DNA from 4 places in the Streptomyces sp. NPDC006385 genome. Region 3 is predicted to be linked to each of the others. Evidence: riboswitches for the same ligand, from Rfam matches in the RefSeq annotation. Region 3 holds a riboswitch; each other region holds the start of a gene.

The links. A riboswitch is a leader RNA that binds a small molecule or an ion and turns the genes downstream of it on or off. The one in region 3 is predicted to bind cyclic di-AMP.
Positions count from the first base shown of each region.
Region 1: another riboswitch for cyclic di-AMP. It lies ahead of ABZ078_RS06600 (transglycosylase SLT domain-containing protein); the one in region 3 lies ahead of ABZ078_RS17135 (M23 family metallopeptidase).
Region 2: another riboswitch for cyclic di-AMP. It lies ahead of ABZ078_RS14260 (M23 family metallopeptidase); the one in region 3 lies ahead of ABZ078_RS17135 (M23 family metallopeptidase).
Region 4: another riboswitch for cyclic di-AMP. It lies ahead of ABZ078_RS26465 (LysM peptidoglycan-binding domain-containing M23 family metallopeptidase); the one in region 3 lies ahead of ABZ078_RS17135 (M23 family metallopeptidase).

Region 1 covers NZ_JBEXQG010000006.1:97,907-100,097, reverse strand. Annotated here, with positions in the region: gene ABZ078_RS06605 (HAD family hydrolase) at 1-381, shown strand, start outside; gene ABZ078_RS06600 (transglycosylase SLT domain-containing protein) at 416-1,189, opposite strand; cyclic di-AMP (ydaO/yuaA leader) riboswitch at 1,195-1,369, opposite strand.
Region 2 covers NZ_JBEXQG010000014.1:148,168-150,358, reverse strand. Annotated here, with positions in the region: gene ABZ078_RS14265 (pitrilysin family protein) at 1-754, shown strand, start outside; cyclic di-AMP (ydaO/yuaA leader) riboswitch at 1,002-1,166, shown strand; gene ABZ078_RS14260 (M23 family metallopeptidase) at 1,179-1,964, shown strand; gene ABZ078_RS14255 (GntR family transcriptional regulator) at 2,153-2,191, shown strand, end outside.
Region 3 covers NZ_JBEXQG010000018.1:144,942-147,132, forward strand. Annotated here, with positions in the region: gene ABZ078_RS17125 (dihydrofolate reductase family protein) at 1-225, shown strand, start outside; tRNA gene ABZ078_RS17130 (tRNA-Met) at 303-376, shown strand; cyclic di-AMP (ydaO/yuaA leader) riboswitch at 688-852, shown strand; gene ABZ078_RS17135 (M23 family metallopeptidase) at 864-1,886, shown strand; gene ABZ078_RS17140 (aldo/keto reductase) at 2,081-2,191, shown strand, end outside.
Region 4 covers NZ_JBEXQG010000039.1:7,074-9,264, forward strand. Annotated here, with positions in the region: gene ABZ078_RS26460 (alpha-galactosidase) at 1-887, shown strand, start outside; cyclic di-AMP (ydaO/yuaA leader) riboswitch at 1,158-1,352, shown strand; gene ABZ078_RS26465 (LysM peptidoglycan-binding domain-containing M23 family metallopeptidase) at 1,357-2,191, shown strand, end outside.

The DNA.
Region 1 (2,191 bases), on a different contig from region 3:
AGCAAGGTGCTGCTGCGCCATCCGACCCTCTCGGACGACGAGTTGGCGGCGACTGCGCGCGCGGTGGTCGGTTCTCTCGCCACCGTCACCATGTCGGGGCCCGGGACCGTCGAACTCCAGCCATGCGGCATCACCAAGGCGACCGGTCTCGCGCTCGCCGCCGACCATCTCGGCCTCGGCGCGCACGAGACCGTCGCCTTCGGTGACATGCCCAACGACATCCCCATGTTCGACTGGGCCGCCCACGGTGTCGCCATGGCCAACGCGCACCCCGAACTCAAGGCGGTCGCCGACGAGATCACCCTCTCGAACGAGGACGACGGCATCGCCGTCGTCCTCGAGAGACTGTTCGCGGGCAGCCTGGCCGACTTCGCTCAGTAGGGGCCGGTCCGAGCCCGGACGGCCCGTTCCTCGTCTAGTAGGGGCCGTTCACGTTGTCGATCGAGCCGTACCGCGCGGCCGCGTAGTTGCACGCGGCCGTGATGTTCGCGACCGGGTCGAAGGGGTCGTACACCGTGCCCGGCACGTGGTACGCCGCGAAGGTCGGGTCGATGACCTGGAGGAGCCCCTTGGAGGGGGTGCCCGCCACGGCGTTGGAGTCCCAGTTGTTGATGGCGGCCGGGTTGCCGGACGACTCGCGCATGATGTTGCGGTAAATGCCGTCGTACGAACCGGGAATTCCCTTTTGCGCCATGATGTCCAGCGCCTCGCGAATCCAGCCGTCGAGCGTGTTCGGGTACGTCTTCGCGGAAGCCTGGGTGGCGCGAGCGACGCTGGACTTCTTGGCGGGCGCGGACGCCTTGTCGGCCGTCTTGCTCGGTGTGCTCGGCGTCTTCGTGGCCCGCACCTTCAGGTCGAGGCCCGGGTGGATCAGCCGGGGGTTGTCGCCGATGGCCTCGCGGTTGTCCTTGTAGAGCTGTCGCCAGCCGCCCTGCGCGTCGTACCTGTCCGCGATGCCGTAGAGCGTGTCGCCCTTTTTCGTCGTATACGTGAGGGACTTGGCCTTCGCCGCGGACGGCGCGGACTGCGGTGCGGTCTGCAGGGCGGCGGGCGCCTTTGCCGGTTGTGCGGCGTTGGCGTTGGTCGCGCTCAGGAGCGGGAGGGCGAGAGCGGCGGTGCCGGTTCCGGCTGCGACGACGCGTCGGGTGAGCGGGTTGGTGCGGGGGCGGCGGTGCTTGCCTCGGGGCATGACGCTGTTCCTCTCCGGCGCCTACGAGGTGAGCTGTCGGGTTCGGGCGGGAGATGCCCGGCCGCGTCGCCATGCGACGGCGCGACTTCACCCCTAGCCGGTCCCGTGCGCCATCGAGGCGTCGGGTCCGGCGACTTACCTGGGTCCCCCGCTCCTGCCGTGCGTGAGTGAGTACGTCGGTGGCTGGTTCGGGCGGCGGCAGGATTCGGCGTCCGCCCGACTGAGCGGGAACGTATGCGAGAGCACATGTCCGAAACAAGTGCCATGGTCATCTGTCATGCGGGTTGAACATGGTCGGGTGCGTATAAGGCGCTTGATCCTTTGCGGTCGCCAAGTCTCAACTTGCGTTTGCCGCAAGGAGAGCCGGGGGTGTGCGTGGCCAGGTGGATGGCGGTGCGTGCGTGACTCAACTCACTGGCATCCACAGAAGTGGCAAAACGGGCAATGACTCCAACTCGCCTTTAATTGCCCGCCCATGAAGTCCGTTTTTCCCGTGTCCAGCGGAAAAGGGGGTCTTCGTTCTGACTTCGGGTGGCGCGGTCGGATGGGCCAGTCCTGCCTCAATGTCCAGCTCGTCTGGCTCACTTCGCGCTCGAAACAGTGCCCGGCGCGGACGGAACCTCGGATGCGGTGCCCGTCGTTGTCATGGCAATCGTCCGTGGGTGTGTCCTGCTGTGGGTACCCGAGGGGCGCTGGTACGGGGTCGCCCCGTCGGAGTCGTCGTAGGGGAGGGGGGTGTGCGGATGCGCGTGAGGGTGGATCCCGTCAAGGTGGTGGGCCCCGAGCGCCGTGCGGTGCGGTCGGCGCGCCGCTGTCGCCCAGGCGGCCCAGCCGGCCCAGGCTGCGGAGGTGGCGGACGTGGCGGCAGTGCTCCAAGGCGGCATGTCCATGGCAAGGTCGGGCCTCGGCTGCCTGGTTCGGACTCGGGTGGCTACTTACCTATAAGTAGATAGATGTCCGGCCTTATCAGGTGATCAGAAACATACGGCTCCTGATCCGATA
Region 2 (2,191 bases), on a different contig from region 3:
GGTCGTCGGCGACCTCACCGGCGTCGACCTCGACGCCCTGCTCGGCGACACCCTCGGCGCCTGGACCGGCTCCACGGCCGAGACCCGGCCCGTCCCGGCGGTGACCGCCGACGACACCGGCCGCGTCGTCATCGTGGACCGCCCCGGGGCGGTCCAGACCCAGCTGCTGATCGGCCGCCTCGGCCCCGACCGGCACGACCGCGTGTGGCCGGCGCAGGTGCTCGGCACGTACTGCCTGGGCGGCACCCTCACCTCCCGCCTGGACAAGGTCCTGCGCGAGGAGAAGGGCTACACCTACGGCGTGCGCGCCTTCGCGCAAGTCCTGCGCTCGGCCCCGGACGGCACGGGCGCGGCGATGCTCGCCATCAGCGGCTCCGTCGACACCCCGAACACCGGTCCGGCGCTGGACGACCTGTGGAAGGTCCTGCGCGGGGTCGCCGCCGAGGGGCTCACCGACGCCGAGCGGGACTTCGCCGTGCAGAACCTCGTCGGGGTGGCGCCGCTGAAGTACGAGACCGCCGCCGCCGTGGCGAGCACGCTGGCCGACCAGGTCGAGCAGAACCTGCCCGACGACTACCAGGCGACGCTGTACCGGCAGCTCGCCGCGACCGGCACCGTCGAGGCCACCGCCGCGGCCGTGAGCGCCTTCCCGGTGGACCGTCTGGTGACGATCCTCGTGGGAGACGCGGCGCAGATCCGGGAGCCGGTCGAGGCCCTCGGTATCGGCGAAGTCACCGTCGTGGCAGCCGAGTAGAGGCCGAGCAGAGGCCGAGGAGAGGTCGAGCAGAGGACGGGAACGGCGCCGGGCAGCGGCCGCGCGCGTAGGGGGCCCTGGTGACGACACAGTCACCAGGGCCCCCTTATGCCCGAATTGCGGGAGAGGTTGCCTGTCTGCCCTGTGGGATGCGCTACAAAAGCCACGATCGGTTTGGGGATGGAAAGTTGTCCCGCTTAGCGTCTTCCGGGCTGTCCGTCAGGCAGTGCGCCGCACCCGCGGCACCGGACAGCCATCGCCGAGTCCCCGTACGGCGCGAGCCAGGGGAGCCGGGGACCCACTCACGTCCCTGGGGTGAATCGGACGCCCGCGCGAGCCGCGAGGGCATCCGTAGGAGACCTTCCTGCTCCGAACCCGTCAGCTAACCCGGTAGGCGAGAGGGAAGGAAAGGACCAGCCACTACATGGCGTTCACCTGCGCCACCGGGAAGAACCGCCCCACCGGCAAGCACCGTCGGCCCAGCCGGTTCGAGCGCACCACCGCCCGTGCGGCCGGCGTCGCCGCACTCACCGCCACCGGCGTCATGGGCACCCTGGCCGCCCCCGCGCTCGCGGCCGAACCGGCCGCGGAGCAGACCGGCCTCATCCCCGCCATCACCGTCGACAACTCGATCGTCGAGCAGATCGACGCCCAGGCCGACGCGCAGGAGCAGGCGGCCAGGGAGGCCGCCGCCGCGAAGAAGGCGGCCGAGGAGGCCGCCCGCAAGAAGGCGGCGGAGAAGGCCAAGGAGGAGCGCGAGGCCAAGGAGCGTGCCGCCCGCGAGGCCGAGCGCAAGCGCCTGCTGTCCTACGTCGCCCCGATCTCCGGCTCGTACGTCTCCACCGGCTACAAGTCCGGCGGCGCCGTCTGGTCCTCCGGCAGCCACACCGGCGTCGACTTCCACGCCGCCAGCGGCACCCCCGTGCACGCGGTCGGCTCCGGCACGGTCGTGGAGGCCGGCTGGGGCGGGGCGTACGGCAACAACATCGTGATCAAGATGAACGACGGTACGTACACGCAGTACGGGCACCTGTCGTCCATCGGGGTCTCGGTGGGGCAGACGGTCACGCCGGGCCAGCAGATAGGCGTGTCCGGCGCCACCGGCAACGTCACCGGACCGCACCTGCACTTCGAGGCCCGCACCACGGCGGAGTACGGATCCGACATCGATCCCGTCGCCTACCTGCGCTCGCACGGCGTCGACATCTGACGGTCCCACCGCGCTCCCCGAAGCCCCGGCTCACCGAGCCGGGGCTTTCGGCGTTTCCGTGACGATCGGCTGTCCAAAAAATATCCATGGATTCCGGCCCGCCGTCGGAAATTCCGGCCGGTTGCAATAGAGTCACTCAGCACACGTCATTCGTCGACGTTTCACGGGGATTAAGGCGGAGGTCGGTCATGCGTATTCCGGCGCACTCGGTATGCACCGCGATCCGG
Region 3 (2,191 bases):
AGCAGCCTGGAGCCGTGCACGCGGCGTGCGTCGCGCCCCCTGCCCTGTGCGCGGTTGATCCTCGATGCGGGGGTGCGCAGGGTGGTGACGGCCTGGCGGGAGCCGGACACGTTCGTGGCGGGGGCCGACGGGAGCGGGGTGCTGGCGGGGGAGGGCGTGGACGTCGTGGTCGTGCCGGAGTTCGAGGGGCGGGCCAAGGCGCCGAACCGGCATCTGCTGCCGTGACGGGGCGCCCATCAGGAGGGGGGCGCGGAAAGGCGTGTGCTTCGGGTCCCGCGGATGGCGTACTATGGACTCATCGACGCGGGGTGGAGCAGCTCGGTAGCTCGCTGGGCTCATAACCCAGAGGTCGCAGGTTCAAATCCTGTCCCCGCTACTGAAGGCTCAGGGCCGGAACTGATCAAGTTCCGGCCCTGAGTGTTTTTCTGGCCTCATCGCCGTACGGCGCCCTTGACCGCCGTCACCAACCGTGATCGGGCGACCGCCCTCCGCATAACAACTGACATACTGTCAATCATTGTGCGACTCCTGAGCCTTGGCCAACTCGCCCGATTTGGGCCGCTCATGACCCGTAAGTCCACCCGAAAAACGTTAACGATCAAGCGGAACAGCTTGGAATCCGCACCCCCCGTCTATTAACGTTCGATAACGCAGCGCGGTCGTCCCAGCCGTCACAAGAGGCGGCTCCGTGCGCACGCGCCGAATCCCGTACCGCGTACGGGAACCGGGGAACCACCACCCTGGGGTGAATCGCGCTGAAGCCGCCGTGGACTCACGGTCGGTATACGCGCGTAGGAGACCTTCCTGCTCCGAACCCGTCAGCTAACCCGGTAGGCGAGAAGGAAGGAAAGGAGTACGCCCACGTGGCGTCCAACAGGCCTGCTACGCAAGCCCCGTTCGTGCCGAGCCAGCGCAGCACCGACACCTTCGGCTACGACCGTGACCGCACCGACGAGGGCCCGTTCGAGGAGTGGAACCCCACCGCGGACACCATTCGCCCCGTACGCGGCAGGCATCGCGTCTCCAAGCAGCGCGGCGGGGGACTCGCCCGCAGCTCCACGGTTCTCGGCGTCGGCGTCATAGCCGCCGTCGGCGCGGGCGGCATGGCCACCGCGCAGAGCGGCAAGCCGCCGGTCGCCATCACCATCCCGGACCTGCCCCTCATATCCGACGGCGACTCCTCCGCCGAGGACGCCGGCACCGCGCTGAGCACCATGGGCGCGACGACCGAGGAGACCACCCAGGGCACCGGCGACGCCGGTGAGGCGCTGCGGGCCCGGATCATCGCCCAGGTCGAGCAGCAGCAGGAGCAGATCGAGAGCAAGGCCGCCGCCGAAGCGGTCGCCGCCGCCGAGAAGGAGGCCGCCGCCGCGGCCGCCAAGGCGGAGAAGGAGGCCAAGGCCAAGGCCGCCGCCGAGAAGGCCAAGGCCGAGGAGGAAGCCCGCAAGAAGGCCGAGGCCGAGCGCCTCGCTGAGCTGGCCAAGCAGTACACGCTGCCGACCTCCTCGTACACCATCACCTCGACCTTCGGGCAGGCCGGCGCCTACTGGTCCTCCGGCTACCACACCGGCCTCGACTTCGCCGCGCCCACCGGCACCCTGATCAAGGCGGTGCACTCCGGCACCATCACCTTCGCCGGCTGGGACGGGTCGTACGGCTACAAGACGGTCCTCACCCTCGACGACGGCACCGAGATCTGGTACGCGCACCAGTCGTCGATCAGCGTGAGCGTCGGCCAGAAGGTCAACACGGGCGACGTCATCGGCCGCGTGGGCGCCACCGGCAACGTGACCGGCGCCCACCTCCACCTCGAAGTGCACACCGGCGGCAGCGCGAGCGGCATCGACCCGCTGGCATGGCTGCGCGGCAAGGGTCTCACGCCCTGACATCTGGCGGCCCTTGAGGCCCTCCACGGCAGATCCCCCGGTGGCCCTGACGACGACCCCCCGACGTCAGGGCTGCCGGTTTTCCTTTTTCCTGGTGCGGGCAACCCGATGGGCGCGCACGGGCGCGCAGTGTTCACGGGAACTTTGTCGCCGCCGCGGAATGGGCCGCTGCCGCACGGCAGTTGACGTAGAGCATGACTTCTCTGCGCAAGCTCGGCTCCTCCGACCTCGAGGTCTTCCCGCTCTCCCTCGGCGGCAACGTCTTCGGCTGGACCGCCGACGAGACCCAGTCCTTCGCCGTGCTC
Region 4 (2,191 bases), on a different contig from region 3:
ACTGGGTTCAGCATCAAACGGGTCGAAAGCGGACGGAATTCCGCAATCAGCTCGTGCTGAACCTCGCGCGCGAGGATGTCCAGGAGTACCTCTGGGAGCGGCTCGACGGGCTCCTCTCCAGCGCCCCGATCGACTATGTGAAGTGGGACTTCAACCGCTGCTTCACCGACGCCGGCTGGCCCGGGGAGTCGTACCCGCAGCGGCTGTGGGTCGACCATGTGCGCGCGCTGTACGGCCTGCTGGACCGGCTGCGGGCCGCCCATCCGGGCGTCGCCTTCGAGTCCTGCTCGGGCGGCGGCGGGCGGATCGACCTCGGCGTGCTGAGCCGTACGGACCAGGTGTGGACCTCGGACAACACCGACCCGCTGGACCGGCTGGACATCCAGCACGGCTTCAGTCAGATCCACCCGGCCCGCGCCATGGCCGCCTGGGTCACCGACAGCCCGAACGCCATGCTCAACCAGCGCGCCAGCTCCCTGCGCTTCCGGTTCGTGAGCGCCATGGCCGGAGTGCTCGGGGTCGGGGGCGACCTCGCGCGGTGGAGCGAGGAGGAACTCGCCGAGGCCCGGGAGTGGGTGGCGCTGTACAAGGAGATCCGGCCCGTGGTGCAGCGCGGTGACCTCTACCGGCTGCGGCCTCCGGCGGGCGGACTGAGCGCGGTGCAGTACGCGCTCGGGGATGAGGCGGTCGTCCTCGCCTGGCTCCAGGCCCAGCGTTACGGCGAGCCCGCCCCGGCGCTGCGGCTGCGCGCGCTCGACCCGACAGCGTCGTACGAATGCCTTGAAACGGGCGAAATTCACAGAGGTGCAGTATTGCTGCATCACGGACTGCGTACCGGGTTGTGCGGCGACCTCGATGCGACGGTTATCCGGCTGCGTCGCATCTAGGAGTTCTGTCCGAATTGGCGCCTTCATTCCAACTCGCTCTCGCCTGAAGGAAGGTGGAGCAGTGTCACGTGAGGAGCGTCATATTCGTGACCGTGTGTCGCCCGTCATGTCCACGTAATTCACGTGCTTCTCATGGGGCTTTGTGTTTGGCGGCGCCCCAATAATGCACGGAGGGTGACCGGTAATTCCCGCAAGGGATCAACAGGAACGCATTCGGACGGAACCTCTCGCTTGTTCCCATGCGTCTTCCTCGCTTACGTTCGCCACCAATCCGGACGGACGCCTAATCCTGCCGCCGCCCGGATCCCGCGCAAACTCACCCGTACGGCAGGAGCGGGGGACCCACAGGTACAACCGCCTGTTCCGGTCTCCGGAACAGGCTTGGGGTCAAGTCGCGTCCCCGACGCGGCCGGGCATCTCCAGCCCGCACCCGACAGCTCACCTCGCAGGCGCCGGAGAGGAATTCGCCATGCCCGCGAAGGGTAAGCACCGCCGCCCGAAGCCCCCCCGCTTCACCCGCTCCATCGCAGTCGCCGGAACCGGCGGCGCCGCTCTCGCCCTCCCGTTCATCGGTGCCACCGGGGCCCACGCCGCTCCCTCGCAGTCCGTTTCGGAAAAGGCCGTTCAGGTTCTTCCGGTTGCCGGTCAGAAGGCCGCCGAGAAGAAGGAGACGACGCAGAAGGCGGATGTGCGGACGTATTCCGTGAAGGCCGGCGACTACCTTTCGAAGATCGCCGACGAGCAGAACGTGAGCGGCGGCTGGAAGAAGCTCTACGCCGACAACCGGGAGACCGTCGGCGACGACCCGTCGCTGATCCACCCCGGTCTGAAGCTCACCATCGGCGGCAAGAAGGCCGCGACGAGCACCCCCAAGTCGTCCTCCCCTTCCTCGTCATCGTCATCGTCATCGTCCTCGGACTCGTCCGCGTCGAAGTCGTCGAAGTCCGCCGCGTCGAAGGCGACCACGGCCGCCGAGAGCGCCGGGACCACCGGCACCACCAACGGCTTCACGGCCCCCGTGGCCGGTGCCGCCGTCGGCACCGCCTACAAGGTGGCGGGCAGCATGTGGTCCAGCGGCTACCACACCGGCGTGGACTTCGTCGTCCCGACCGGTACCTCGCTGAAGGCCGTGGGCGCGGGCACGGTCGTCTCCGCCGGCTGGGCCGGTGCGTACGGCAACCAGGTCGTCATCCAGCTCGCCGACGGACACTACGCGCAGTACGCCCACCTGTCGTCCCTCTCGGTGTCGAGCGGCCAGTCCGTCACCGCGGGCCAGGAGGTCGGGCTGTCCGGCTCGACCGGCA